Regions from separate parts of the Roseateles sp. GW821-FHT03B02 genome, predicted to be linked through region 1. Evidence: predicted binding sites of a transcription regulator. Region 1 holds the regulator's gene; each other region holds the start of a gene.
What was found. The regulator sigma-54, encoded in region 1, starts transcription at its own class of promoters, with help from an activator protein. The targets are predictions, from matches to a motif close to TGGCANGNAANCTGCTTT.
Positions count from the first base shown of each region.

Region 1 (7,358 bases):
GCTCGTCGGCCTGGCCGTCGCCCTCGGCGTGGCCCTCTACATCACCAAGGTGCCCATCCCCTTCGTGAACAAGGTGCCGCAGCGCACCGCCGAGCAGGACGCCCAGGAGGCCGAGCGCAACAGGAACTGGGATCCGAACGCGCCGCTGGCCGGCAAGGCCGCACGCAGCGCCAGCGGCGTCGTCAACGCGCCGGCGGCCACGCCCCCCCAAACGCAGAGCACGCCGCCGGGCAACGCCGCCCCCAGCGCCAGCGCTGCCGCCATCCTGCCCCTGCCCAAGCCGGCCGCCAAGGCCGAGGCGCCGGCTGCGTCCGCACCGACACCGGCCGCCGCCGCCGACGCCTATGTCTACTTCGTGCAGGCCGGCGCCTTCACGCGCCCCGAGGAGGCCGAGGCCCAGAAGGCCAAGCTGGCCATCCAGGGCTTCACGGCCAAGGTCATGGAGCGCGAGCAGAACGGCCGCACCGTCTTCCGCGTGCGCCTGGGCCCCAACGACACCCGCGAAGCCGCCGAGGATCTGCAGCGCAAGATTGAGGGTGCCGGCTTCGAGGCCAATCTCGTTCGTGTACAACGCTGACCGCATTACCGTCTGAAGGATGACTGCCGCCATGAAGCGCCGCGATTTCTCTGCCCTGCTCGCCTCCGCTCCCCTTGCCGGCGCTGCCGGCAACGCCCTCGCCCAGGGCGGCCCTGTCGAGGGCCGCCACTACGCGGTGCTCAACCCGGCGCTGCCGACGACACCCGGCAAGATCGAGGTCGTCGAGTTCTTCTGGTACGGCTGTCCGCACTGCTATGCCTTCGAGCCCGCCATCGAGGCCTGGGTCAAGCAGTTGCCGGCCGACGTGGCCTTCCGCAAGGTGCACGTGGCCTTCCGTGCCAACGTCAAGATCCACCAGCGCATGTTCTATGCGCTGGAAGCCCTGGGCAAGGAAGCCGCGACCCGCCAGGCCATCTTCAATGCCATGCACCAGCAAGGCCAGGCCCTGGACGACGCCAAGAGCCAGGCCAAGTTCCTCGGCCCGCTGGGCATCGACCCGGTCAAGTACCAGGAGGCCTACAACTCCTTCGGCGTGGTCACCAAATGCCAGCAGGCCGAGAAGCTGTCCGAGGCCTACCGCATCGACGGCGTGCCCAGCATTGGCATCGCCGGCCGCTTCCTGACCTCGCCCAGCCAGGCAGGCGCCGGCCAGCGCCTGCCCGAGCTGGAGCTGGGCGCGAAGGCGCTTCAGATCACCGACTTCCTGATCCAGCGCGCGCGCAACAAGGCATGAACCGCCGCGACGCCACGGCGGCGCTGATCGCAGCCGGCTTCGGCACCGCGGCCCTGGCCCAGGGCGGCCCGGTCGAAGGCCGGCACTACGCCCGCCTGGGCCAGACGCTGGCCGGCGCGCCGGGCAAGATCGACGTCGTCGAGTTCTTCTTCTACAAGTGCCCGCACTGCAACGCCTTCGACCCGCTGCTGGAGGCCTGGGTGCACCGGCTGCCGGCCGACGTGAGCTTTCGCCGCGTGCCGGTGGGCCAGCAGCTGATGCTCAAGCTGCACCAGCGCATGTTCTACGCGCTGGAGGCCATGGGCGCGCTGAGTCCGCAGGTGCACAGCGGCATCTTCAATGCCTTCCACCGCGCCGGCGTCGAAGCCAATGACGAGGCCGGCGTCGTCGCCCTCGTCGGCCAGCTGGGCGTGGACACGACGAAGTTCAGGCAGGCCTTCGGCTCCTTCGGCGTGCAGACCAAGATGGCGCAGGGCCTGAAGCTCGCCGAGGCCGCCGGTGTGGACACGGTACCCGCCCTCGTGGTGGGCGGACGCTGGCGCACCGGTCCCGGCATGGCCGGCACGCCGGGCCAGAGCGAGGCCGCACAAGGCCAGCAAGCGCTGGCCGTGGCGGACTTTCTTGTCAAGCAGGCCCGCGGCGGCAAGGGCTGACGCGCTTTTCCTGACACGCTTGCCGCTCCGGAAAGGCTGATGACGGCAGCAGGCCCCTAGAATGGCCTGCAACTTCCGTGCCGCCATGCATCGCCACCTGATCCCGCTCGCCCCCGTGCTCGCCCTGGCGCTCGCTCTGCCTGCCGCGCAGGCAGAGAAGGCCGACCGGCTCAAGCCCATGGTCTTCACGGCCGAGAAGCAGGGCCGGCTGGACGGCGTGAACCAGCGCACCGAGCTGGTGGGCAACGTCATCATCACCAAGGGCAGCCTGTTGCTGCGCGCCGAGAAGGTGGACGTGCGCGAGACGCGCGACGGCTACCACCAGGCCTTTGCCAGCGGCATGGCCGGCCAGCCGGTCAGCTTCCGCCAGGCGCGCGACGTGCCCGGCGAGGCCATCGACGGGGTCGCCGACCAGCTCGAATACGACACCAAGAGCGAGACCGTGCGCTTCATCGGCAACGCCACCGTGCGCCGCCTGCGCGGCACGGCCGTGGCCGAGGAAGTGACGGGTGCCGTCATCGTCTACGACAGCCGCACCGAGGTCTTCACGCTGGAGGGCGGCAGCGCCTCGCCCAACCCCAACGGCCGCACCCGCATCGTCATGATGCCGCGCGTGCAGCCGGGCGATGAGGCGGCCTCCGCGCCGGCCGCCGCGCCCCTGCCGCTGAAGCCGTCGACGACGCTGCAGCCGGGCAAGCCTTCGTGATGGCCGACGCTTCCGTGAGCGCCCCGGCGGCCTGCGGCAGCCGCCTCGAAGCCGAGGGCCTGGCCAAGAGCTACGGCGTGCGCCGCGTCGTCAAGGACGTGCATGTGCGCGTGGACTGCGGCGAAGTCGTCGGCCTGCTCGGCCCCAACGGCGCCGGCAAGACGACGAGCTTCTACATGATCGTGGGCCTGGTGCGCTCGGACGCCGGCGTCATCCGCATCGACGGCGCCGAGGTGCAGCGCCTGCCCATCCACTCGCGCGCCCGCCTGGGCCTGAGCTATCTGCCGCAGGAAGCCTCCATCTTCCGCAAGCTGACCGTCGAGCAGAACATCCGCGCCGTGCTGGAGCTGCAGCAGGACGACGACGGCCGCAGCCTCTCGAAGGGACGCATCGACGAGCTGCTGAACGGCCTGCTGCACGACCTCTCCATCGAGGGCCTGCGCGACAGTCCTGCGCCTGCGCTGTCCGGCGGCGAGCGCCGCCGCGTGGAGATCGCCCGGGCCCTGGCCACGCAGCCGCGCTTCATCCTGCTGGACGAGCCCTTCGCCGGCGTCGACCCCATCGCGGTGCTGGAGATCCAGCGCATCATCGGCTTCCTGAAGAGCCGCGGCATCGGCGTGCTGATCACGGACCACAACGTCCGCGAGACGCTGGGCATCTGCGACCGCGCCTACATCATCAGCGAGGGCGCCGTGCTGGCCGAAGGCACGCCGGACGAGATCGTGGCCAACGCGGACGTGCGCAAGGTCTATCTCGGCGAACACTTCCGGATGTAGCGGAAGCCGGCGCGATGAAACAGACGCTCCAGGTTCGCCTGAGTCAGCATCTCGCGCTGACGCCCCAGCTGCAGCAATCCATCCGTCTGTTGCAGCTCTCCACGCTGGAGCTGCACCAGGAAGTCGAGCAGATGCTGGCGACCAACCCGTTGCTCGAAACGGAGGAGGAGTTCACCGTCAGCACCCCCGAGCTGGCCGCCAACGCGCCGGCCGAGGCCGGCAGCAACGACACCGCCACCGACGGCGGCGAGGCCGAGGCGCCGGAGCTCAGCGGCGAAGACTTCGGCGGCACGGAGCGCGAGGACTGGGAGAACGGCACCGAACGCGACGACTTCGACGGCATCCGTGAGCTGCCCGCCAGCAGCGGCAGCGGCAGCGGCAGCGGCGAGGACGACGGCGAGCGCGAGAGCCAGGAGTCGGCAGAAGCCACGCTGGCCGAGCACCTCGCCCAGCAACTGGCCGGCCACCACCTGTCGGCCGAGGACCGCGCCGTCATGCAGGTGCTCATCGAGTCGCTGAACGAGGACGGCTACCTCGAAGACACGCTGGAGGAGATCGCCGCCGCGTTCGCCGAGGACGACGAGGAGCGCGAGGAATTGCTGGACCGGCTGCGCTTCGCGCTGCACCTGCTGCAGAGCCTGGAGCCCGCCGGCATCGGTGCGCACGACCTGTCCGAGTGCCTGGCGCTGCAGCTGCGCGCCCAGCCCAAGAGTCCGGCCCAGGTCATCGCCATGCTGATCTGCAAGCGCCACCTGGAGCTGCTGGCCCGGCGCGACATGCGGCGGCTGATGGCCGAGACCGGCGCCGACGAGGCGCTGCTGCGCGAGGCGCAGGCGCTGATCACCCAGCTCGAACCCAAGCCCGGCCGGCGCTTCGCGCAGGGCGCGGCGGCGGCCATCGTGCCCGACGTCATCGTGCGCAAGGTGGGCCGCGAGTTCCGCGTCATGCTCAACCCCGAGGTGGCACCCAAGCTGCGCATCAACGAGCTCTACGCCAACGCGCTGCGCGCCACGCGCGGCGGCATCAGCAACTCGCCGCTGGGCGGCCAGCTGCAGGAGGCACGCTGGTTCATCAAGAACATCCAGCAGCGCTTTGACACCATCCTGCGCGTCAGCCAGGCCATCGTGGAGCGCCAGCGCGGCTTCTTCACGCATGGCGAGCTGGCCATGAAGCCGCTGGTGCTGCGCGAGATCGCCGACGAGCTGGGTCTGCACGAATCCACCATCTCGCGCGTGACGACGGCCAAGTACATGGCCACGAGCTGGGGCACCTTCGAGCTGAAGTATTTCTTCGGCTCGGGGCTGAGCACCGAGGCCGGCGGCGAGGCCTCCAGCACGGCGGTGCGTGCGCTCATCAAGCAGTTCGTCGCGGCCGAGGACATCAAGAAGCCGTTGTCCGACAGCGCGCTTGCGGCCATGCTGGAAGAGCAAGGCATCCAGTGCGCGCGGCGCACGGTGGCCAAGTACCGCGAGGCGATGAAGATCGCGCCGGCGAATCTGCGCAAGGCGCTGTAGGGCGCCTCAAGCCAGGACCACCTCCGCCTTGCGCCATTCCCGCGGCGACAGCCCCGTGTGCGCACGGAAGGCGCGCGACAGCGCAGCCTCGCCGCCATAGCCCACCTCCGCGGCGATGTGCTTGAGCGCCCGCCCCTCGCGCAGCGCCTTCTGCGCCAGGCCGATGCGCCAGCGCTGCAGGTAGACGCCGGGCGTGCAGCCCACCACGTCGCGAAAGCTGTTGGCGAACACCGTGCGCGACATGCCTGCCGCCGCCGCCAGTTCCTCCAGCGGCCAGTCACGCCGAGGCGCATCGTGCATCGCCACAAGCGCGCCGCGCAGCTTGGGATGGGACAGCCCGGCCAGCATGCCCGATTCGACCCGCCCCTGGGCCATCAGCTCGCGGATGACCCAGATCATCAGCACCTCGAACAGCCGGTTCAGCATCAGCTGGCGCCCGCAGTGGGTGGCCTCGGCCTCGGCGAACAGCTGGGCCAGCACCGGCCCGCAGCTGGGCACCGTGGACAGGGGCAGGCAGATCCAGGCCGGCAGCGCCGCCGCGATGGGATGGCTGGCGCCGCCCTCGAACGCCATGTGGGCGCACAGGAACTGCGCGCCGCAGCTCGGGTCCGTCACGAAGCGGTGCGACAGCGGACGCGGGTAGAGCAGCAGGCTGGGCTCCGCGATGCGCAGCGGCTCGGCGCTGCCATGGTGGACCTCGACGCCACCCTCGCGGATCAGATGCAGCTGACCACGCCCCGCCTGGGGCTCCAGACTGTTGACACCGCACAGCGGGCCAACCTGGAAGGTTTCGGCCCGCACGGCGAAGTGAGCAAAGAGAGCGGCAAGTCGATCGGCCACGATCAGTACGGATTGCAAAGTTAAACGTACTTTACGGCATATCAGGTACGGGGCAGGCCGGCACAGTTCGTCCTGTCGCAAGACAGCCCCGTCACCCCAGGAGTTCCAACATGAACGCTCTCGCCCGCATCGCCCTCGCCGCAGCCATCGCCCTCGGGGGCATGGCCGTCCAGACCACGGCCTCGGCCGCCCCGGCCGCCGTCGTCGCCAGCCCCTTCGTCGCCGCCAGCGACGGCACGCCGCTGTACGTGAAGGACTGGGGCCCCAAGGACGGCCCGGTCGTCGTCTTCAGCCATGGCTGGCCGCTGAACGCGGACAGTTGGGAGTCGCAGATGCAGTTCCTGGCCGAGCGCGGCTACCGCGTCATCGCCCATGACCGCCGCGGCCACGGTCGCTCGGGCCAGCCCTGGACCGGCAACAACATGGATCAGTACGCCGACGACCTCGGCGCCGTGCTGGCGGCGCTGGACGTGAAGCACGCCACTCTCGTGGGCTTCTCCACCGGCGGCGGCGAGGTGGCCCGCTACATCGGCCGGCACGGCACGGCACGGGTTGCCAAGGTCGTGCTGGTGAGTGCCGTGACGCCCATCATGGGCCAGACGCCCACCCACCCCGAGGGCGTGCCCGCGGCCGTCTTCGACGGCCTGCGCAAGGCGTCGCTCGACAACCGCGCGCAGCTCTACAAGGACATCGCCAGCGGCCCCTTCTTCGGCTTCAACCGCCCGGGTGCCAAGCCCTCCAGCGGCCTCGTGGACAGCTTCTTCGCCCAGGGCATGCAGGCCGGCGCCAAGGCGACCTACGACAGCATCGACGCCTTCTTCCATTCGGACTTCCGTGACGACCTGAAGAAGTTCAACGTGCCGACGCTGGTCATCCACGGCGCCGATGACCAGGTCGTCCCCATCGAGACCACCGGCCGCGCCACGGCCAGGCTGGTCAAGGGTGCGCGCCTGATCGAGTACGCCGGCGGCCCGCACGGCATCACCGACACGCACAAGGACCGCCTCAACCAGGACCTGCTGGACTTCGTGCGCCAGTAAGCGCGTGGAGGCCGCCGGCTGCTGCCGGCGGCCCTCAGTCCGTCGATGGGCCCTTCTCCGGTGCCAGCGGCTCGAAGACAAAGCGCATGCCGCGCGAGTAGCTCTCGGCCTTGGTGCCGGCATGCCGCTCACCATCGATGGTGCGGTTCTGGAACACGAGCTCCGGATGTTTCAACTCCGGCAGCAGCGCCTGGTAACGCCTGATGCCGGCCAGGAAGCCGGGCCACTCGTATTCGGCCCCCGTCACATAAAGCCGCGCCTTGATGGGCTTGCCGGTGGCGGCATAGGCCCTGGCTTGGCCGATGATCCAGTCGCCGCCCACCACCACGGCCGGGCTGGCGGCGATGTAGCCCCTGAACAGCTCGGGCCTGGCATACATCGCATGCAGTGTGAACAGCCCGCCCAGCGAGCTGCCGGCGAGGTAGCGCTGCGCCGGGTCGGCGCGGTAGTCGCGCTCCACCAGCGGGAAGATGTCCTTCTCCAGCGACGCGATGAACTTGTCGGCATGGCCGGTGCCAAACGCCAGCGGCGCCAGCTTCACCGGCGACAGCTCCCAGC
Region 1 covers NZ_JBWKUV010000001.1:1,018,065-1,025,422, forward strand. Annotated here, with positions in the region: gene AC07VX_RS04510 (SPOR domain-containing protein) at 1-577, shown strand, start outside; gene AC07VX_RS04515 (thiol:disulfide interchange protein DsbA/DsbL) at 609-1,271, shown strand; gene AC07VX_RS04520 (thiol:disulfide interchange protein DsbA/DsbL) at 1,268-1,924, shown strand; gene lptA (lipopolysaccharide transport periplasmic protein LptA) at 2,010-2,630, shown strand; gene lptB (LPS export ABC transporter ATP-binding protein) at 2,630-3,406, shown strand; gene AC07VX_RS04535 (RNA polymerase factor sigma-54) at 3,421-4,920, shown strand; gene AC07VX_RS04540 (AraC family transcriptional regulator) at 4,927-5,760, opposite strand; gene AC07VX_RS04545 (alpha/beta fold hydrolase) at 5,871-6,800, shown strand; gene AC07VX_RS04550 (alpha/beta hydrolase) at 6,835-7,358, opposite strand, start outside.

Region 2 (7,358 bases), on a different contig from region 1:
GGAACTACAAGGTGAGCTTCACTTCTGTCCGCGTTGCCGGTGCCGTCCTCGCCGCGTCGGCACTGCTTGTGGGCTGCTTCGACCAGTCGGCCGCGCAGCTTGTCGAATCGGGCAAGGAACGCATGCAGAAGAAGGAGTACAAGGCTGCTTCGATCGAATTTAAGAACGCCCTGCAGAAGGACGGCTCTATGGTCGAAGCGCGTTTCCTGCTGGGCAAGGCGTTGCTTGAGACCGGAGATGTTTCAGGTGCTTGGGTGGAGTTTTCTAAGGTTAGGGAAACTGGATACAACGCCGATGAGCTGGTGCCCCCAATGGCGGCTGCGTTGATTTTGCAGGGGCAAACAGAAAAGTTTCTTAGCGAATATGCAGACGTAGAGCTGAAATCACCCAAGAGTCAGGCCGAGCTAAAGGCGGCATTGGCCACGGTCTATGGCAGCAAGGGAAAATATGTTCAGGCAAGGGCGGCGGCAGATGCTGCACTGCAGGCTGATCCGACAAATATCGTCGCACAACTGGCTGTTGCTAGATTGTTGATGCTCTCAGGCGATAAGGCTGATGCTTTCGCAAAGATCGAGGAATCGCTGAAGGCTCATCCAGAGTCTGGCCATCCTTGGATGGCGCGTGCGGAAGCTCTTCAGGCCTCAGGTGCTGATATGGCCGAAATCATGACTGCTTATCAAGAGTCATTGAAGCGTGATCCGAGTAATTTGCAGGCTCATATTGGTGCATTCAATCTTCTTTGGAGGCAGCATGACACGGCTGGGATGGAGCGGCAACTTAAAGAACTGCGCAAGGCACTTCCGACAAGTCCTTATGTGCATTTCTTTAGTGCGGGTCTAGCGCTTGAAAATAGGGACCTCAAGGCTGCCCGGGACAGCGCGCAGCAGTTATTGAGAGTCATGCCAGATAGTCCAAGTTTCTTGCAATTGGCAGGTACGATTGAATACGAGCGAGGTGCATATCAACAAGCCGCGGCGCATTTTGGCAAGGCATTGAATAATACGCCGTCGCCGATTACGGTCAGGACTTTGCTTGCGCGTTCTTTCCTGCGGGCAGGTGATTCTCGAAAGGCTTTGGCGATTCTGCAGCCGTTGCTGGATGCCAAGACGCCCCCACCCGCAGCCGTCTATTCAGTTGCTGCTGGCGCATATTTGCAGGTTGGCGATGCGACCAATGCAAAGAAGATGTATGAAGCGTTGCATAAGCTTGATCCCACTGACAGTCAAGGTCGGACCGCGCTGGCACTGGTTGATCTGGATGAAGGTAAAACTGAACGAGCAATGTCTGAATTGCGGGCTGTTGCCGCAAGCGACCAGGGCGTTCAGGCGGAAGTCGTCATGTTAATGACGTACCTTCGTGCCAACCAGTTGGATCAAGCGTACAAAGTGGTCCAGGAGCTTGAACGCAAGCAGCCCAGCCAGCCCATTGCACCTTACTTCAAGGCGCGCATCGAGATGATGCAAGGGCAGCTGGGTAAAGCTCGCGAAGATCTTGAACTGGCAGTCAAGCGGTCAGCAAGCTATCTGCCTGCTGTTAGCAGTTTGGCCGAACTTGATCGACAAGCCGGAAAGCCGGAACTGGCGGTAGCCCGGTATGAAAAATTGGTTGCGGCTGAGCCCAAGTCGGTGGAAGCCTTGATGGGGTTGATCAGTGCTCGCGTTTTTGCTGGCGCTAAGTCTGATGACACGCGGGCGCAATTGGAGGCAGCTGTAAGTCAATTCCCAGAAGCTGAGACCCTTCAGTTGGCGCTTGCCGACCATTTGATGGGGCGCAGGGAATATAAGCAGGTGTCGCAACTCGTAAAAGGCTGGCTTGTCCGTTCGCCAGAAAATCCGAAACTGCATGAAGTGCAAGGGCTGGCTGAGTCGGCTGCCGGAGAATATAATCAAGCAGTGCAGAGCTTTTTGAGGGCGGCAGCATTTCAGCCAAATTCTATCGCCCCTCTGATGCGCGTCGTTGATGTGCATTTGCTGCGCGGGGACTCGCCGGCTGCAATTGGGCAACTGAAGAAGGTTTTGGCCATGAAGCCGGGGTATGCACCCGCAGCCGCCGCAATGGCCACTCTGTTGCTGCGTATTGGAAAATCCGATGAGGCTGTGATGTTGGCCAAAGAGCAGCAATCACTGAGCCCTGCGGATCCAATGGGTTGGGTCATGGAGGGCGACATATTCTTCTCTAAAGGTATGCGACCTGCGGCTATATCGTCTTATCGCACGGCATTGAGCAAGAAGCCAGTGAGCGAGGTGGCGATCAAGCTGCATCGTGTGCTGAGGGATGCATCGCAAGCTGCGGATGCTGATAAGTTAGCAAAAGAATGGCTTGCCAATCGGCCTGCGGATCCGATCTTTAATTTTTATCTAGGGGATGCAGCGCTGGAGAGTAGAGAATTTGACAAGGCGGAAAGTTATTATCGCAAAGTATTGGAAGTGCGACCAAACGACGCTGCAGCGTTGAACAATGTAGCGTGGCTGCTTAACCGTGCGGGCAAGGCCGAGGCCATGCAGTTCGCGGACAGGGCGCTTCTTGCCGCACCCAACAGTCCGGCATTGATGGACACGGCTGCTGAAATTCATGCAGCTGCAGGCAGGATCGACAAAGCGCTTGGCCTGCAACTGCGCGCCGTGGAAATCGACCCCAAGCAAGCGACTCATCGCCTGCATCTCGCGCAATATCTAATCAAGGCCAATAAGAAATCGGAAGCTCGTGCTGAGTTGGAGCAATTGCGTCAGCTCGGTAATGGGTTTGCAGCGCAGGAAGAGGTGCAGAAAATGCTATCGACGCTCTGACCTTTTTGAAGTCCCCGATCGAGGCCTTGCGTCCACTTTGAATTCATTCCGGTAAGCTGTATGCGAGTTAAGCAGGCGAATTTCCGCAAGCGTATTCATCAATGGATGCGGCGTGCCTTTGCCTATCTACCGCAGCACACTAGGTTTGGCATCTATCGCAGCATGATCGACTGCGATCCGGCACCTGATGCCCGGCTAGAGCTCAAGGTCGCTGAGACCCGCGAAGAACTAGAAGATTGCTTTCGTATCCTTCACGATGCCTACGTAGCCAGTGGCTTCATGAAACCGGCGCCGTCGGGGTTGCGCGTGACCATGTACCACGCGTTGCCCACGACGACGACGCTTTGCGCTAAATACGACGGCCGCGTTGTGGGTACCATGTCGATGATCCGCGAGGGCGTATTCGGATTTCCGCTACAAGCTGTCTTCGATCTCAGTGACGTGCGTGCGAAGCAAGGCCAGATCGCCGAGATCTCGGCATTGGCTGTTCACCCGGACTTCCGAAAAACGGGCGGGGCCATATTGTTCCCGCTCATGAAGTTCATGTACGAGTATTGCACTGAGTACTTCGATACTCGTCATCTTGTAATCGCAGTCAATCCCGACAAGATCGAACTATACGAATCGCTACTGTTCTTCGAGCGCCTGCAGGAGAACGTCGTGGACAAGTATGACTTTGCTAATGGCGCTCCGGCTGTTGGTGCCGCGCTGGACCTGCCCGCCGCCAAGGAAGTCTTCCGCCGCGTTTATGGCAAGCGCAAAGAACGCAAAAATCTGCATCACTACTTCGTCACGCTGAAGCTACCCAACATCAAGTTGCCCAAGCGCCGCTATTTCACCACTAACGATCCGGTGCTGACGCCGACTATCCTCGACTATTTCTTCAACCAGCGCAGTCAGGTATTCGATTCACTTGACGATCGCCGCAAGGCGTTACTGTGGTCCATCTATGACCAGCCAGAGTTTCGCGCCGTGCTGCCAATGATGAGCATGTCGGATACGAGCTTTCACCATCCGATGCGGCGTCACCAGCGGTTCTCGCTGCGCTGCCCGGCCGAGCTTCGGCTGCGGATGAAGGAAGGCGGTGATCGCTCCATTGTGATGACTGTTATCGAGATCTCGCTGTCGGGTTTCCAGGCCCAGTCCAAGTTGGATATCCCGATAGGCTCGGAGGGTTCAGTTAGGGTGGAACTCGGTATTCAGGAAAAGGCGACGCTAGACGTTAAGGTAATGCGGCATCACCACAGCGATACCGGCGAGTTCTATGGTTTCAAGCTGGAGGAGTCCGATGAAGTCTGGCGCCGCGCTGTAAGCGCCCTCGAGACTGAGTATGTATCGGGAGACTTGTGAACGCCGGACGCCGAGGGCTGCTTTTCGTGGTGGCAAGCCTGGTGTGTTCGGGCTCCGTTGCTCAGGTTCAGTCGTTGCCTGATCTTGTCGCGCGGGCTAAACGTTCAGTTGTACTAGTCGGCAGCTACGGTTTGATGGACAACCCGCGTTTCGGTTTCCGCGGAACCGGGTTTGTCGTCGCCGATGGGATGCATGTGCTGACCAATGCCCATGTCGTGCCGGAGCTAACGCCGGATCGCATCGACCGCAGCATTGCTGTGCAGGTGTGGACGCCTGAGTCGCAGTGGCTTATGCGCAGCGCCAAGCTCATAAGCGTAGATGCAGAGCACGACCTCGCGTTGCTGCAGATGGAAGGGGCTGCCGTTCCGACCTTACGGCTAGCCGCGAAGGAATCGCCAGAAGGCGCTGCCATCGCGCTGATAGGTTTCCCTATCGGAGGTGCTTTGGGTTATTCGCACGTAACACACCGCGGCATCGTGTCCGCTCGCACGGCCATAGTGCCGCCGGCTGCAGGCACGCGGGGGCTGAGTGAACGGGCGGTTCGTCAACTGCGGCAGGGACCGTTCGAAGTTTTGCAGCTTGACGCCACGGCATACCCCGGCAACAGCGGCGGCCCAGTAATCGATGTCGAGACCGGCGAGGTCGTTGGAGTGGTGAGCATGGTGCTCGTCAAGGGCACCAAAGAGGCGGCATTGAGCGCGCCCAGTGGTATCAGCTATGCGATTCCCGTCCGAGAGGCGAGGGCCCTGCTGGAGAAGTGCATTGGCCCCATGAAGACCTGCTCAGGTGCTGCCGCGGAAAGGTAGACGCCATGAGCATGTTGATTGACGAAGAAATCATCTCCTAATCGGGGAGCGGGAGGTCTCGGCAATCCCAGCCTCCCAAATCAGGAGCCGGATGAACAAGCTGCTGGAAGAACGTCACAGCCAGTCCCGGCGGGGCGTACTAGGGCGTGTTTAGCGACACCTGAGCCAGCTGGCCCGACGCAGACTGATGCCGTTTTGGCACCCGGACATAGTCCAGAGGCTTGCAGCCTCGGCGCCGCAGATCCAAAAGCCACTTTATTGCGGCAATGCCCTGCAAGGTCGCCTTGTCCTGGCCGAGGTCCGCCAGGAGTTTCTGCAACCGAGCGTTCTCGTCCTGCAACTGCTTGTGCTCGCGCGCCTGGCCGAGATCCAGGCGGTCATCGTGCATCACAGGGGTCAAGATCGACGTTTCCAATAGAAAACACCCCGGAAACATACGTCACCGAGGTGTTCGGGGCAAACTTCAACTATCGGCTACTGCCCATCCAACCTCTTGCCGCGGTTGCGAGATCAGGAGTTATGGAGGAAGGTAGCCAATCAGCTTACTTGGCGCGGCGGCGGCGAGCCACGGCGCCTGCACCGGCGAGGGCGAGGCCGACCAGCGCCAGAGACGCGGGCTCAGGCAGTGGCGACGCGACCAGCACACCGGACCAGGCATTGTTTTGCAGCGTACCGGAGAACAGCTTCGTCTGCAGAGCGGCGGCGGTGTCGTTGTAATTGGAGCTGAGCGTCAGCGTCCAATTGGTCTTGTCGTCAGTTGCGTCGCAAATCGAGCTCAGACCGCTAGTGGCCATATCGCAAGCCGTACCGATGATGGTCATCGATACCGTGGAGCCATTGCCGCTAGAAACGACCGAGAAGGGAGAGCCAACGATGTTGCCCTGATAGAGGTAGGTCGCGGTAAAGGACCAGGTGGTCTTGCCGTCAAACTTCAGGAAGTCGGCGACCGACGTCAGAGTGGCAAGCGGGAAGGCATTGCCCAAGGCCAACGGGAAGAATGTCGGGTCAGCCATATCGCGAATGCGACCGCCGGGCTGAACCAGATCGGTCAAGAACGAGCCGTTGATCGTTGCGGCAACGTTGAACTGGCCATCTGTCGTGGCGCCGCCCGTGGGCTGCGGGTTCAGATTGCAGCCAGGGCACGTCGGCAGCGGAGTCACGACGCTGGTCGTGCCGTCGTTGTTCCAGTCGATGTAGCCGGGGACCAGCTTCACTTGACCGACGGTCAGGTTGACAGTGCCGATGATCGGAGTTGCCATCGAGGCGATCGGGGCCGCGAAAACTGTCGCGACAGCCAGTGCCTTAATCCACTTGGAGAGCTTGCTCATTTGAATCTCCTTGATTCACTTGCTAGAAGTTGGGGCGCGGCCCCGGACGACGAGTTAAAAGCAGGTAGCGTGCCAACTTCGGAAGATGTCTAAGGAAATCCTTTTGGAACAACGGGTTGCGACATGTTTTTGCCTGCGGTCGGGGCGGGCTTGGGGCGGCAAGAACGCTGGCTGTAAAGTCTGCCGACACTGGTTGTCGACGCGAATAGAGGAGGTGGTGTGAGCCAATCGATGAATGGGCAGGGCGCCGGGCGGCGCGGCACGGCCAATGTGACGGGGTGGGATCGTGGGGAGCAGGAGTGCTGGCGGCCGCTGTCGGTCGACGACGTCAGGGCTTGCGTTGACCGTGCGAGGCGGGAGGGGCGCGCCCTTTATCCGCTTTCCACCGGTTTGAATTGGGGGTACGGCTCGGCCGCATCCCCGCAGCCTGGCGCGGTGCTACTCGACCTCAGCGGCATGAACCGAATTCGTAACGCGGCCGACATATCGTCGTCGCGGCCGGTTGCGGTGATAGAGCCTGGCGTAACCCAGGGGCAGTTGCAGGAGTTCCTTCGGACGTCCTGTCCCGAACTCAGCTTCAATGTCACCGGCTCATGCGTTGACTCCAGCATCCTGGGAAATGCGCTGGATCGCGGTGTCGGCTACCTGGGCCCGCGTCGAGAGGATGTCTTTGGCCTGGAGGTCGTGACAGGGCGCGGTGATTTGCTGAAGACCGGCTTTCGGCGCCTCGGCGAGGCGTCCCCGCTCTCCCATACCCATCCCTATGGTCTGGGGCCCATGCTGGATGGGTTGTTCTTCCAGGGGAACTTTGGTGTTGTGACCAGCGCCTGCTTCAAGTTGCTGCCAAGGCCCGAGCGGTCCGTCGCCGTTTCCCTGGCTTTGCGAGACAACTCGGCGCTGCCCGTGTTCCTGGACGGATTGGCGCAGTTGAAGCGCCTGGGGGTCATGAGTGGTGTGACCCATGTTGGCAATCAGGCCCGGACGCGAGCGAGCATGATGTCCGGTATCAGTCAGTATCTGCAGTCTGCGTGCGGACTGGAAGGGGGCGCCTTGAAAGAAGCGGCTGACCGCGCGTTGGCCACGGTGGC
Region 2 covers NZ_JBWKUV010000005.1:113,851-121,208, forward strand. Annotated here, with positions in the region: gene prsT (XrtA/PEP-CTERM system TPR-repeat protein PrsT) at 1-2,786, shown strand, start outside; gene AC07VX_RS15265 (GNAT family N-acetyltransferase) at 2,847-4,136, shown strand; gene AC07VX_RS15270 (S1C family serine protease) at 4,271-4,942, shown strand; gene AC07VX_RS15275 (hypothetical protein) at 5,082-5,330, opposite strand; gene AC07VX_RS15280 (PEP-CTERM sorting domain-containing protein) at 5,485-6,270, opposite strand; gene AC07VX_RS15285 (FAD-binding oxidoreductase) at 6,490-7,358, shown strand, end outside.
Region 2: AC07VX_RS15280 (PEP-CTERM sorting domain-containing protein) is a predicted target of sigma-54. The motif match lies at 6,328-6,345, and genes of this name have one in related genera.

Region 3 (7,358 bases), 500 kb from region 1:
GCCGGTCAGCATCTCGGCCGCGACGATGACGAGCCAGGCCGTGCCCACGGACAGCCGAACGCCGGTCAGCACATAGGGCAGCACCGCGGGCAACAGGATGCGGGTGATGACCTTCCACTCGCTGAGCTTGAGCACGCGGGCGACGTTGAGGTAGTCGGTCGGCACGCGCTGCACGCCCACCGCCGTGTTCACCACCATGGGCCAGATCGAGCAGATGAAGATGGTCCAGATCGCGGCCGGGTTGGCGCTCTTGAAAGCCAGCAGGCCGATCGGCAGCCAGGCCAGCGGCGACACCGGCTTGAGCAGCGCGATCAGCGGCGACACCATGCGGTTGGCGAACTCGAAGCGGCCGATGATGAAGCCCAGCGGGATGCCCACGAGCGCAGCCAGGCCGAAGCCCATGCCGACGCGCGACAGCGAATTCAGGATGTTCCAGCCGATGCCCTGGTCGTTCGGACCCTTGCGGTAGAACGGGTCGGAGAACAGCTGCACCGCGGCGTCCCAGGTCTGGCCGGGCGTGGGGAAGCTGCCCCCCTTCTGCGTGGCCAGGGCCCAGATGCCGATGAGCAGGGCGATGCTGAACACCGGCGGCAGCACGCGCAGCGCGATGGCGCGCCAGTCGATGGGCGTCCGTTTGCGCTTGACCTTGACCTCGGGCGCTTCGGCGGCCGGTGCGGCAGGGCGGCTCACGGTGAGCGGTGCGGTGGCGGGGGCGACGGTGGCGTCGCCAGGCGAATGGAAGACGGCGGAAACCATGGTGTTCATCCCTTGAGCTTGAAGCTGTCTGCGTACTTGGCCGGGTCCTTGCCGTCCCAGACGACGCCGTCGAGCAGCTTGGAGCTGCGCAGCGGGTCCTTGGGCACGCTGATCTTCAGCGCGCTGGCGGCCTCGGCGTAGAGCTTGGTCTGGTTGATGGCCTTGGCCGTGCCGAGGTAGTCGGGGTGGTCCTTCAGCAGGCCCCAGCGCTTGTGCTGGGTGAGGAACCACATGCCGTCGGACAGGTAGGGGAAGTTGACCGCGCCGTCGTCGAAGAACTTCATGTGGCGCGGGTCGTCCCAGGTCTTGCCCAGGCCGTTCTGGTAGCGGCCGAGGATGCGCTGGTTGATGGCGTCCACACCGGTGTTGACGTAGGCCTTGTCGGCGATCGTCTCGGCCATCTTTTGCTTGTTGGACAGGCCGGCGTCGATCCAGCGGCTGGCTTCCAGCACGGCCATGATGACGGCGCGGGCGGTGTTGGGGTACTTCTTGACGAAGTCGCCGGTGGTGCCGAGGACCTTCTCCGGATGCTCGGGCCAGATGTCCTGCGTGGTGGTGGCGGTGATGCCGATGCCGTCGATGATGGCGCGGTGGCCCCAGGGCTCGCCGACGCAGAAGCCGTCCATGTTGCCCACGCGCATGTTGGCCACCATCTGCGGCGGCGGCACGGTGACGACCTTGGCGTCCTTCAGCGGGTTCACGCCGTGGGCGGCCAGCCAGTAGTACAGCCACATCGCATGCGTGCCGGTCGGGAAGGTCTGCGCGAAGGTGTAGTCGCGCTTGTCCTTGGCCATGACCTTGGCGAGCGAGGCGCCGTCCACCGCGCCGGCATCGGCCAGCTTCTTGGACAGGGTGATGGCCTGGCCGTTGCGGTTCAGCGTCATCAGGCAGGCCATGTCCTTCTTGGGGCCGGCCACGCCGAGGTGCACGCCGTAGATCAGGCCGTAGAGCACATGGGCCATATCCAGCTCGCCGTTGACGAGCTTGTCGCGCACGCCGGCCCAGGAGGCTTCCTTGGTGGGAATGATCTTGATGCCGTACTTCTTGTCGAAGCCGAGCACGGAGGCCATGACGACGCTGGCGCAGTCGGTCAGCGGGATGAAGCCGATGCGCACCTCCTCCTTCTCGGGCTTGTCCGAGCCCTGGGCCCAGGCGCCGCCGGCGAGGCCGGCGAAGGGCAAGGCGGCGGCTGCGGCGAGCAGCTGGCGGCGTTGCGGGTTGGGCGTGGTGGTCGAGTTATCGCTGGCGGTCATCACGAGCTCCTGAGTCATGCAGGGCGCAACGGCGTCGCAGCCACGCTCCGTCCGCGCTTCGCTAGCGCGGACGCAAAAGGAGAGGTCGGACGCCGTTGTCCCGAAGTGCCGGCCGATTCATCAGCCGGCCGGCCCGAGAGGCCTGCGCCATTGCAGGCCTCGCCTTCCTCATTGCAGCTTGCGTGCCAGCTTCTGGCGGCGCTGGAAAACGCCGGTTTGCACGGGCTTGGCGCATGGCTGGCGCCGCGGCGAGCGGTTTGCGCCGGTCCGGTGCGTCAGGGTGAATTGCGACTTGGTGCGCCGCGCCCTCAACGGGGGCGCAGCAGCTGGTCTGCATCAATCAGGCGCGTCGCCACGGCCGCCAGGGTCTGGCCGCCGTCCATGGCGAGCTGGCGCAGGCGCTGGAACGCGGCTTCCTCGTCCAGGCCCTGCTCGCGCATCAGGATGCCGCGGGCGCGCTCGACGAGCTTGCGCTCGGCCAGCTGGGTCTGGGTCTGGCGCAGATCGCGCTGAAGGCTCTGGTCGTGCTCGAAGCGGGCCAGGGCGAGCTGCAGCAGGGCGCCCAGGCGCTGGGGCGGCAGGCCGGTGAGCTGCAGGGTGCTGATGCCGCTGTTCAGCGCGGCGCGCATCTGCTCGCCCGTCATCTGTTCGGCGAAGAGCAGCACGGGGCGCGGCTGGCGCTGCAGGGATTCGCCCAGCTGGGCCAGCAGCGCGGGCGTGGGCTGCTCGCAGTCCACCAGCAGCAGCTCGGGCGCCAGGCGCTCCAGCGCGGCGGGCAGGGCGTCGGGCTGGGCGACGAGGTCGATGACGTCGACGAGCTGGCAGCGCAGCCGGATCAGCTCCAGGCGGATGACGGGGCTGCGGCGCTGCCCGGCGTCCGCCAGCAGCACGCGCAGGCCGGGGAGGGCAAACAGGGGCGTGTTCATGCCCCAGGGCAGTGCAATTAGCGTGCCGTCAGGCTTTCAGCGGCAGATGCAGCTCGACGAGGCCGCGCCGGCCGGGGGCCGATTCGTCGAGGTAGACGGCGCTCGGCGGCAACTGCGGATGCGGCTGGCGCTGCTCTACGCGCACGCGCTGCATCGCCTGGTACCAGGCCAGCTCCAGTGCCTCGGGCGGGCCGTTGAAGCGCAGCACATAGGCGCGGTGGGCGGGTTGCTCCTGCAGCGCGAGGCCGTCCGGCACGGCGGCGTCGGCCGCCAGCTCGAAGCCGATGCGGCAGTCCACGGTGCGCAGCTTGAGGTGGGTCTTCAGGTAGTGGACGACGGCCGGCCCGTTGGCGCCGAGCCGGGCGCGCAGTTCGGCGATGCGTGGCGGCAGCTCTGCGGCCAGCTTGTCCAGCGCGCCCTTGTGCGTCGCCTGGGCGAGGCGGCGGGCCGGTTGTTCATGAACGCCGGTGTAGTCCAGCGTGTAGGCCGGCGGGCCGCCTTCCAGCAGCGCGGCGAGGTGGTCCAGGCCGAAGCGCAGGTCCAGGGCGGTGGCGCCCTGCACCGTGGCGGCGAAGGCACGCAGCGTGAAAGCGACTCGGCCCTTGAAGCGCCAGGTGACTTTCGTGCCGCCGGGCGCGGGCTCGAAGCGCCAGTCCGAGCGGCCGCGAAAGGCGAAGGGCAGGGCGAAGGCGAGTTGCTGGCGCAGCGCGCGCGACGGCGTCTGCCCTGTCTGGCGCACGCTGCCGCGGCCGACCTGGGGCACGTCCCAGTTCAGGCTGATGCCGTCGACCTCGGCGCAGGCCGCGCGCGCGTGTTCCAGCCAGGGGTTCCAGGCCTGCCAGCGCTGCAGGTCGGCCACCGCGGCGTAGACGGCTTCGGGCGGCGCGGCGATGAAGCGGCTCGCCTCGGCCCGCACGCGGCCGCTGTAGCGGCCCATGTAGACGAGCAGGGCGACGAGCGCGAAACCCAGGGCGAAGAAGAGGGGGCTCATCGGATGCAGGGAGGGTCTGAATAGAAAAAGCCCGGCCGGGGCCGGGCTCTCGGAAGGACGGGCGTTACAACATGCCCATCATCTGTGGCAGCACCAAGGTCAGCCACGGCCAGTAGGTGACGATGACGAGGAAGACGATCATCGTCAGCAGCCAGGGCATGACGGCCTTGGTCAGCTCCGTGATGCCGAGCTTGGAGATGCCCGAGGCTACGTAGAGGTTCAGGCCCACCGGCGGGTGGCACAGGCCCACTTCCATGTTCACGTCGATCAGGATGCCGAAGTGCACCGGGTTCACGCCCAGCTGCATGGCGGCCGGGAAGAAAATGGGCGCCATGATCAGGATGATGGACGACGGGTCCATGAAGTTGCCGGCGCCCAGCAGCACCAGGTTGACGACGAACAGGAAGCCGTTCTGGCCCAGGTTCATCGACAGCAGCCAGTCGGCCAGCTGGTGGGGCAGGTTCTCGTTGGTCAGCACGAAGGAGAACAGCACCGCGTTCGTGATGATGTAGAGCAGCATCGCGGACATGTTGGCCGAGTCCTTCAGCACCTTGGGCACGTCGCGCAGCTTCAGGTCCTTGTAGACGAAGATGGCCACGAAGAACGAGTACACCGCTGCCATCGCCGCCGCCTCGGTTGCCGTGAAGGCGCCCGACCAGATGCCGCCGACGATGATGACGACGAGCAGCAGGCCCCAGAAGCTCTTGCGGAAGGCCTGGAAGCGTGCCATCCAGCCCATCCGGGCCAGGCGCGGGTAGTTGTTCTTGCGGGCGATCCACCAGGTCACGGCGGCCAGCATAAGCGCCAGCATGATGCCGGGCAGCAGGCCGGCGACGAACAGCGCGCCGATGGAGGTGTTGGTCGAGATGGCGTAGATGACCTTCGGGATCGACGGCAGCATCAGGATGCCGAGCGAGCCGGCCGTGATGATGACGCCGGCGCCGAAGCGCATCGGGTAGCCGTGGGCCACCATGGCGGGCAGCACGATGGAGCCGATGGCGACGACCGTGGCAACCGACGAGCCGCACACCAGCGCGAACATCGAGCAGGCCAGGATGGATGCCAGTGCCAGGCCGCCGTGGAAGTGGCCGACCATGGACGTGGCGAAGTTGATCATCCGCCGCGCGACGCCGCCGTGCGTGAGGAAGTTTCCGGCCAGGATGAAGAAGGGCACGGCCATGATTTCCCACTTCTCGATGCCCGTGAACAGCTTGAGGGCGACCGATTCGATGGGGACCTGGGTCATCGTGACGATGAAGGTCATCACGGTGAGGCCCAGCGAGATGCTGATCGGCATGCCGGTCAGCATCAGCGCCAGCAGCAGGCTGAAGATGATGAGTGCGTTCATTGCTTGGCCTCCTTCACGTCCAGGGGCGTCTGTTCGTCGATGCCCTCGACGTGGGACTCGTCATGCTTGGGCAACTCGCCCGTCTTCCAGAAGTTCCAGCAGACCTGCAGGAAGCGGTAGCACATCAGCGCCGAGCCCAGCGGGATGGCGGAGTAGACGATCCAGGTCGGCCACTCCAGGTCGGGCGTCGTCGGGCCTTCGTACACGTCGGGATTGGGCCGGCCGATGAGGTCCAGGAAGGCGTAGTGGGCGCCGTTGTCCCACACGAAGGTGCCGCCCATGATGGCGATGGCGCCGGTGAACAGCGCGCCGGCCAGCAGGCCGAAGATGACGAAGCGGCCGCGGTTCGCGGGCGACATGCGGTTGATGACGACGTCCACACCCACGTGGATGCCGGTGCGCACGCCGTAGGCCGCGCCGAACTTGCACATCCACACGAACAGGATGATGCAGAGCTCCTGGGCCCAGCTCATGTGGATCTTGAGGGCGAAGTCCTGGATGTAGGGCACGCCGGCGAGGTAGCGGTGGACGACGGCGACGAAGATCACCAGCGTCGCCGCGGCCATCAGGAAGGAGATCAGGACCTCCTCCAGATGGTTCAGGGCTTTGTTGAACATGGTCGTTCTCCGGTCAACGACAAACGGCTGCGCCTGCCGAAGGCCGGGGCGACCTTGGCACGGCGGCGCGAGGTGGCAGGGGACTTACTTGGGCGCGACGAAGCCGGCGGCCTTGTAGGCGGCTTCGATGGTGGTCTTGCCGACGCGGCCTTCCATTTCCTTGTGGACCGGCATCAGCGCCTTTTTCCACTCGTTGGTCTCGGCCGGCGTCGGCGTGTGGATGGTCACGCGGCCGCTGACCTTGATGCTTTCCAGCGCGCGGCCGTTCTCGGTGCTGGCGATTGCGTTGGCATAGGTCGTCGCCTCCTTGATGGCGGCTTCCAGCTGGGTGCGGATGTCAGCGGGCAGGCCGTCCCAGAACTTCTTGTTGACGATGACCGCGTAGGCCAGGTGGCCGTGGTTGGACATCGTCATGTGCTTCTGCACTTCGTAGATCTTCTGCGTGTAGAAGTTGCTCGGCACGCCTTCGGTGCCGTCCACGACGCCGGTCTGCAGCGCCTGGTAGAGCTCGCTGAAGGCCATCACCTGCGGGATGGCGCCGAGGGCGCGCATCTGCGCGTCCAGCACCTTGCTGGACTGGATGCGCATCTTCATGCCCTTGAAGTCCGCCACGTTGTGCAGCGGCTTGTTGGCGCTCATGATGTGGAAGCCGTTGTCCCAGTAGGCCAGGCCCTTGATGCCCTTGGGCTCCAGCTTCTTGAACAGATCGGTGCCGACCTGCCCGTCGGTGACGGCGCGGAAGGAATCGGTGTCCTTGAACAGGAAAGGCAGGTCGAAGACCTCGAACTCCTTCACGCCCAGCGGGCCGAACTTGGCCAGCGACGGGGCCAGCATCTGCACGGAGCCCAGCTGCAGGGCCTCCATCTCTTCCTTGTCCTTGTAGAGCTGGCTGTTCGGGTAGACCTCGACCTTGACCCGGCCGCCCGTCTTCTGCTCCGCCAGCTCCTTGAAGCGCTGGGCGCCCTTGCCCTTGGGCGTGTCGGGCGCGACGACGTGGCTGAACTTGATGACGATGGGGGCCTGGGCCTGGGCGGAGAAGCCGGCCAGCGTGGACAGGGCGGCGACGGCGGAAGCGAGGACGAGACGGCGCAGGGCCATGGTGAGTCTCCGAATGGTTGGTATGGCCGTGATTCTTCCGAGCGGGACGGCGCAGGGGTAGTTGTGGAGTTCCACATTTCGCCGGGCCGCCGTCGTTCATAGACTGCGAGCCATGCAGATGCGCGAACTCCTGACCCGAAGCCTGTGGCTGGCGCCCCTCGGGTTATCCCTGGTATTTGTGCTGGGCGTGCTGGCCTGGGTGCGTGCCAACGAGGCCGAGGAGCAGGAGCAGCAGCGCCAGACGCTGATCTCCGACGCCCTCAGCACCGAGGCCCAGCTGCGCGACCGCATCGACGAGGAGCAGGCCCATCTGCGCCAGCTCGCCGCCGGTCTCGCGGGCCAGGCGCCGAGCGTGGCGGCGCTGGCGGC
Region 3 covers NZ_JBWKUV010000001.1:523,058-530,415, reverse strand. Annotated here, with positions in the region: gene ntrB (nitrate ABC transporter permease) at 1-756, opposite strand, end outside; gene AC07VX_RS02310 (CmpA/NrtA family ABC transporter substrate-binding protein) at 762-2,009, opposite strand; gene AC07VX_RS02305 (ANTAR domain-containing response regulator) at 2,318-2,935, opposite strand; gene AC07VX_RS02300 (SRPBCC family protein) at 2,964-3,926, opposite strand; gene AC07VX_RS02295 (TRAP transporter large permease) at 3,991-5,274, opposite strand; gene AC07VX_RS02290 (TRAP transporter small permease) at 5,271-5,891, opposite strand; gene AC07VX_RS02285 (TRAP transporter substrate-binding protein) at 5,976-6,989, opposite strand; gene AC07VX_RS02280 (PAS domain S-box protein) at 7,108-7,358, shown strand, end outside.
Region 3: AC07VX_RS02310 (CmpA/NrtA family ABC transporter substrate-binding protein) is a predicted target of sigma-54. The motif match lies at 2,180-2,197, and genes of this name have one in related genera.

Region 4 (7,358 bases), on a different contig from region 1:
CGTCCTGGTAGGCGCCCCCGCTCTTGCCCGGCGCCGGCAGCGCGTGCATGGTGTTGGCCTGGAAAGTGGTCTTCAACAGGGCCTGGTAGTCCGCGCCCAGGGGCTGGGTGGCGGCTAGCGTCAGCGCGGCGGCCTCGTCCAGGCTGTAGGTCTTCTTCTGCGTGACCAGGGCCGGGTAGATGTCGTAGTAGTGCAGGTCCGGCAGGCCCAGCATCTTCTGGCGCAGCTTGAAGTAGCGGTGCAGCGTGGGCAGGCCTTTGTGCACCTCAGCCACCAGCGTGCGGTAGACGGCCTCCGGGATCTCCTCGGCGCCCAGGCTCATGGCCACGGCGCTGGGGTGCTTGCGCAGCTTGGCCATGGTGGTGTCGTCCTGCACCACATTGCCCAGCGTCACGCCGTAGGTGTCTTCATACTGGCCGATGGCGCCGAAGAAGGCGTCGAAGGTCTGCTTGCGCACGGCACGGTCGGGGTGCTGGCGCAGCAGGCCGTATTTGGTGTCGTCCACGCGCTCGGCCTTGCCATCCACGGTGAGTGTGGGCCACTGGGTGTTGGCGTTGAACAGCAGCGTGCGCGCATCGCCCGTAGCGCTGCGCACTGGCGCCAGCGCCGCGATGGCGGCCTCGGTCTCAGCGCTCAGCGTGTGCCGGGCCTGGCGCAGGCTGTTGCGCAGGTGTTCGGCATGCTTCTTCAGCCCCGGCTCGGCCTTCAGGAAGGCGGCCACCTTGGCCTCTCCCAGGGACTGGATCTCGGGCTCCACCCAGGCCAGAGCGCTGTTGTACTCACCGCCGAGCTGGCCGGCCAGGTTGCTGCGCTCCTGGTTCTTGGCGTCGCGGTTGTCGGTGCTCTGCGTCATGCTGGCGTAGACGCGTAGCCGGTCGTAGCGCCGGTTGGCCGCGCTGATCGCGTCCAGGCCGGCGCGCAGGCTCTTGGCGCTCTTGCCCAGGGTGCCCTTCAGCGCGGCCAGCTTGGGCAGGTCGGCGAGCAGGGTCTTGCGGGCGGTGTCCCAGTCGGCGGCGGTGGCGTAGAAGGGGCTGAGGTTCCAGGTGGTGGGCAGGGGCTCGGCGTGGAGGGTGGGGCCGGCGAGGGCGAGGGCGAAGCCGAGGCAGAGCGCGGGGGCGCGAGGGTGAAGGAGACGCTTCATGGGCGGCGGTGTCGGAATAGAAGGATTTCCCGAGTGTCAAGGCGCCTGCCACGGTTGACCGAAGTGATGGTAGGAAAACCCGGATGCCAGACGTCAAAACTCAAATGGTGAGGTGAGACCGCGGCCCCAAAACTTCCCCTTCAGGGCCTACCTTGCTTCACTCCAGTCAAACTGACCGGCCGCATCAACTGATGCGCTAGCCAGCACACACGATGTCGATTTCGGCTCTGGAAAGACTCCCCGTGCTAGCCGCGTCCGAGCTTGACGGGGGCCTGTATTGCTGACGAAGCCTCATTGGCACGAGCGTTGGGGTTCGCGATGTTCACCAAACCTACTCAATACACATCGGCGCGGAGCGCGTTCAGAACAAGAAATACCTCTGCGCCATCGGCAATTCCTTCGCCGGCTCGCAGGTCAGCAGCACGCCGTCCGCCCTCACCTCGTAGGTCTGCGCGTCGATCTCCATCGTAGGCAGGTAGTTGTTGAGCAGCATGTCGGCCTTCTTCACCGACCGACAGCCCCTCACCGGCACCAGCGTCTTGGCCAGGCCCAGCTTCTCGGCATGCGCCTGGCCGGACTGGCTGACGAAGGTCAGCGAGCCTTGCGACAGCGCGCCGCCTAAGGCGCCGAACATCGGCCGGTAGTGCACCGGCTGCGGCGTCGGGATGGAGGCGTTGGCGTCGCCCATCGCGGCGGCGGCGATGAAGCCCCCCTTCAGGATCAGCGACGGCTTCACGCCGAAAAAGGCGGGCTTCCACAGCACCAGGTCGGCCCACTTGCCGACCTCGATGCTGCCCACCTCATGGCCGATGCCGTGCGCCAGCGCGGGGTTGATGGCGAGCTTGGCCAGGTAGCGCTTCACGCGGGCGTTGTCGTTGCCGGCACCGTCGCCAGGCAGCGCCCCGCGCTGCACCTTCATCTTGTGCGCCGTCTGCCAGCAACGCAGGCTCACCTCGCCCACACGGCCCATGGCCTGCGAGTCGGACGAGAACATGCTGATGGCGCCGAGATCGTGCAGGATGTCTTCGGCCGCGATGGTCTCGCGGCGGATGCGGCTCTCGGCGAAGGCCAGGTCCTCGGCGATGCCGGCGTCCAGGTGGTGACAGACCATCAGCATGTCCAGGTGCTCGTCCAGCGTGTTGACGGTGAACGGCCGCGTAGGGTTGGTGGAGCTGGGCAGCACGTTGGCTTCGCCCACCACCTTCATGATGTCCGGCGCATGGCCGCCGCCCGCGCCTTCGGTGTGGAAGCTGTGGATGGTGCGGCCCTTGAAGGCGGCAATCGTGTCTTCGACGAAGCCCGACTCGTTGAGCGTGTCGGTGTGGATGGCGACCTGGGTGTCGGTCAGCTCGGCCACGTTCAGGCAGTTGTCGATGGCTGCGGGCGTGGTGCCCCAGTCCTCGTGCAGCTTCAGGCCGATGGCGCCAGCGTCGATCTGCTGCATCAGCGCCGCGGGCCGCGACGCATTGCCCTTGCCCATGAAGCCCAGGTTCATCGGGAAGGCCTCGGCGGCCTTCAGCATCGTGGCGATGTGGTGCGGGCCGGGCGTGCAGGTGGTGGCCAGCGTGCCGGTGGCGGGGCCGGTGCCGCCGCCGATCATGGTCGTCACGCCGCTCATCAGCGCCTCTTCGATCTGCTGCGGGCAAATGAAGTGGATGTGGGTGTCGATGGCGCCGGGTGTCACGATGAAGCCCTCGCCCGCGATGATTTCGGTGCCGGGACCGATGACGATGTCCACGCCGGGCTGCACGTCGGGGTTGCCGGCCTTGCCGATGGCGGCGATGCGGCAGCCGCGCAGGCCGATGTCGGCCTTGACGATGCCCCAGTGGTCGACGATGACGACGTTGGTGATGACGGTGTCGACTGCGTCCGTCGCATCCGGACCGTTGGGCCGCTGGGACTGGCCCATGCCGTCGCGCACGGTCTTGCCGCCGCCGAACTTGACCTCCTCGCCGTAGCCGCCCGAACGCAGCGTCAGGTCCTGCTCGATCTCGATGACGAGGGCGGTGTCGGCCAGGCGCAGCCGGTCGCCGACGGTGGGGCCGAGCATCTCGGCATAGGCACGGCGGCTGATCCTCATAGCTTGCCTTGAACCAGACCGCGGAAGCCCCAGACCGTGCGGTCGCCGGCCAGCTCGACGAGCTCGACGGTGCGCGTCTGCCCTGGCTCGAAGCGCACGGCCGTGCCGCTGCAAATGTTCAGGCGCATGCCGCGGGCGGCCTCGCGGTCGAAGGCGAGCGCCGCATTGGTCTCGGCGAAGTGGTAGTGGGAGCCGACCTGGATGGGCCGCGTGCCGGCATTGGCGACCTTGAGGGTCAGCGTGCGCCGGCCCGGGTTGAGTTCATGATCGCCCTCGGCCGTGATCAGCTCGCCGGGGATCATCACTTGCGCCCCTTGGCAAACCACCAGACCGCGACGCCGGCCGCGGCCACCAGCGCCAGGGTGCCGATGCCATCCCAGCCATGGACGTGCGGGCCGACGGGGCCATGGCCGTCGTGGGCAAGTGCAGGGGCCGCGATCAGAAAAAAGGCAAGTGCGCGCATGGTTCAGGCAATCGGTTGATGGACCGTGACGAGCTTGGTGCCGTCGGGGAAAGTGGCTTCGACCTGGATCTCCGGAATCATCTCAGGCACGCCGTCCATGACGTCGGCCCGGGTCAGGATCTCGCGGCCTTCGCTCATCAGCTGGGCCACCGTCCTGCCGTCGCGGGCGCCTTCGAGGATGGCGGCGCTGATGAAGGCCACGGCCTCGGGGTAGTTGAGCTTCAGCCCGCGCGCGCGGCGGCGCTCTGCAAGCAAGGCTGCAGTGAACAGCAGCAGCTTGTCCTTCTCACGGGGCGTCAGTTCCATATCTCGCTTTGCTTGTGGGTCAGCTCGGTTGTCATGTTCGCCTCGAGCGGTGCGTCAGCTCCATGTTGGCTTCACGACAGCTTCAGGGCAATGGGTGCTACCTGACCCCTAGCTTGAAGCGTGCCAGAGGCCTGGCTTCCGCAAGTCTGTGGATTCTGCGCAGGAAACGGAGGTCCAGCATGCGGCCTCTTCTTCAGGAGACCGCCATGCCACCTCCCAACAACGGCCACGGCCAGCTCGAAGGCCGCGAGCGCGACTTCGTCCGCCTGCTGCCCAAGAATCCCACATCGTTCACCGACGCGAGCCTGCAGGCGCTGGCCGCGCTGATGATCATGCCGGACGACGCGCTCAACGACGGCGCCGACGCCGAGGAGAACCTGGCCGTGCCGGCCGGCTACACCTACTTCGGCCAGTTCGTCGACCACGACCTGACGCTGGACACGACCTCTTCTTTCGCCGCGCCCAAGGACGCCGCCTCCAACCTGCGCAGCCCGGCGCTCGACCTGGACTGCGTCTACGGCGCCGGACCGCAGGATCAGCCCTACATGTACGCCGCCGACGGCGCGACGCTGCTGATCGACCCGCGCGGCACCGACCTGGCGCGCCAGCCTCTCAACGGTCGCGCCATCGTCGGCGACAAGCGCAACGACGAGAACTCCATCGTCTGCCAGATCCAGCTGGCGATGATCAAGTTCCACAACGCCGTGGTGCTCAGGCTCAGGCAGCAGGGCGTCGACGGCAGGGACGTCTTCGAGCGCGCCCGCCGGGAGGTCACCTGGACCTATCAGCGCGTCGTGCTGGAGGATTACCTGCTGCGCATCGTCAACACGCTCACCTACGACTTCTTCACGCAGCGCCACGCCGCCATGGGCAGCAAGGCCTACGCCCTCTACGTCGACACGCTGGCGATGCGCAAGAACCTGCCCATTGAATTTGTCGGCGCGGCCTACCGCTTCGGGCATTCGATGGTCCGGCGCGGCTACCGCCTCAACACCGTCACCAAGAAGCTCATCTTCGACGGCACCGACGTCAACGACGACAGTCTCGTCGGCTTCCAGCCGCTGCCGGGCAGCCACGTCATCGACCATTGGGGGCGCTTCTTCACGCCCAGCTTCGTCGTCCCCGCCAGCAACGGCCCCGCACCGGTCGAGAACGACCCCGCGGTGCGCCTGCAATGGGCTTACAAGATCGATCCTTCCCTGGTGGACCCGCTGGCGGCCCTGCCTCCAGGTGTTGACACGGAACGCCGCTCGCTCGCGGCCCTGAACCTCAGGCGCGGCAATCTGGACAGCTATGCGATTGCCACCGGCCAGGCGTTCGCAACCGAGCTGAAGGAGAAGCCGCTGGGTGCGGACGAGCTGATGGTGCGCGCCAAGAACGAGGACGGCAGCTTCACCTTCCAGAGCATTGCGTCCGCGGACCCACGCTTCCTCACCGACACGCCGCTGTGGTTCTACATCCTGGCCGAGGCGCAACAGCCCGCGTTGGCCTACTGGCGCGCGCAGGGCAAGCGCAATCTGAAGGACGACGATTTCATGAGCGGCCCCTGCTCCGTCTCCAGGCTCGGCCCCGTGGGCGGGCGCATCCTGATGGAAGTCTTCAACGGCATTGTCGACAGCGATCAGCGCAGCTTCCGCAATGACCCCGCAGCCAGGAACTGGACGCCCATGATCGGCGCGGACATCAGCTTCTGGGCAGTGCTCAGGTTCGCCGGGCTGGTGTAGGCCATTCAATCAGCACGTCGGCCGCTGACAGCTTGCGCGCCGGTCCGGCCGGGCGGCGCGTGGGGGTGCCCAGCGCGATCCAGCCCACCAGCGTCTCTCCGGGGTCGCAGAAGGCTGCCGCGATGGCGGGGTTGCGCACCTTGGCCCCGCTGAGCATCTTGCCGCCGAAGCCCAGGGCATGGGCCGCCGACAGGAAGTTGGCAACAGCCCCGCCCACGGCCGCCCATTGCTCGTGCGACGGCACCTGCGGGTGGCCGAGATCGATGCGCGCAACGACGGCGACCGTGACCGGCGGCTTCAAGGCCCGTTCGGCGTCCAGTGCGGCGCCCTCCTCACCCTTGCCCGCCGCCCGGGCCGCGTCGGCAAACAGGGCGGACATGCCCTGTTTTGCGGCGCCACGCACCAGCTTGAACCGGTAAGGCACCAACTCGGCGTGGTCGGGGGCGCGCAGCGCAGCCTGGGCCATCAGCGCAAGCTGCTCATCGTTCGGCCCCGGCTCGACGAGGTGCTTGGGGCCGACCGAATAGCGCGTCAGCAGCGCGTCGAGCGCAGCCGGCATCGTGTTCACTTCAGCAGGCCCGCGTTCTCGGCCGCAGCCTTGATGCCGGCGTAGTTCTCGGGCTTGCTCGGAATGAACCGGGTCGCGCGCTGCAGGCCAAGAATCTCCTTGCCTTGCGGGGTGTTCGGATCCAGCGCCAGGAAGGCAGCCCTGATCTTGTCCTGCAAGGCCTGCGGCATGTCGGCATGCACCGACCAGTTGTAGTCGAAGTAAGGCGGCGTCGTGTAGAACACCTTGACCTGGGCCGGGTCCACCTTCTTCTCGGCGACGAACTTCTCCCACACCGAGATGTTCAGTGCACCGGCATCCACCTTGCCGCTGGCGACGGCGGCGATGGTCGCGTCGTGCGCGCCGCTGAAGGCCACGCGCTTGAGGTCCACGTCGGGATTGATCCTGGCGGCCAGCAGGAAGCTGCGTGGCATCAGGTGGCCCGAGGTGCTGCTCTGCGAGCCGAAGGACAGGGTCTTGCCTTTGAGGTCTTCCAGCCTGGCGATGCCGCTCCTGGCGTCGGTGATGAAGACGGAGCGGAACTTCTCGTCCTCCTCGCGCTGCACCAGCGGCACGACCTTGCCGCCCGAACGCACGCTGGCCTGCACGAAAGTGAAGCCACCGAACCAGGCGAGGTCGATCTTCTTGTTGACCACCGTCTCCACCGCAGCGGCGTAGTCGGTCACCGGCGTCCACTCGACCTTCATGCCGAGCTTGCTCTCCAGGTACTGGCCCAGCGGCGCGAACTTGCGCGCGAGCTCGGTGGGAGACTCGTCGGGGATGGCGGTCACGCGCAGCACCTGCTGGGCCTGGGCCTGGGCTGTGGCGCCCGCGAGCGCCAGCGAAATCACCACACCGCGCGCCAGACCGGCGACGACACGAGTCAGATTCATGGAAATTCTCCTTGGGGTTTGGGAGCGTCAGAACACGAGAGTGGCCCAGGCCGGATCAGCGGCCCGGGCGGCGAATTGCACCGCGCCGCCATGCTGGCGGGCGACAGGGATGAGATCGGCATGCGTGAGGCCCTGGGCCGCGAGCGCATCCGAGCAGGCGAGAAAGCGTGCGCCGTGGTCGAGCGCATCCTGCATCCAGCCGGC
Region 4 covers NZ_JBWKUV010000005.1:23,226-30,583, reverse strand. Annotated here, with positions in the region: gene AC07VX_RS14880 (M3 family oligoendopeptidase) at 1-1,141, opposite strand, end outside; gene ureC (urease subunit alpha) at 1,503-3,221, opposite strand; gene AC07VX_RS14870 (urease subunit beta) at 3,218-3,523, opposite strand; gene AC07VX_RS14865 (hypothetical protein) at 3,523-3,684, opposite strand; gene AC07VX_RS14860 (urease subunit gamma) at 3,688-3,990, opposite strand; gene AC07VX_RS14855 (peroxidase family protein) at 4,197-5,714, shown strand; gene AC07VX_RS14850 (nitroreductase family protein) at 5,692-6,273, opposite strand; gene AC07VX_RS14845 (putative selenate ABC transporter substrate-binding protein) at 6,279-7,154, opposite strand; gene AC07VX_RS14840 (DsrE family protein) at 7,182-7,358, opposite strand, start outside.
Region 4: AC07VX_RS14860 (urease subunit gamma) is a predicted target of sigma-54. The motif match lies at 4,099-4,116, and genes of this name have one in related genera.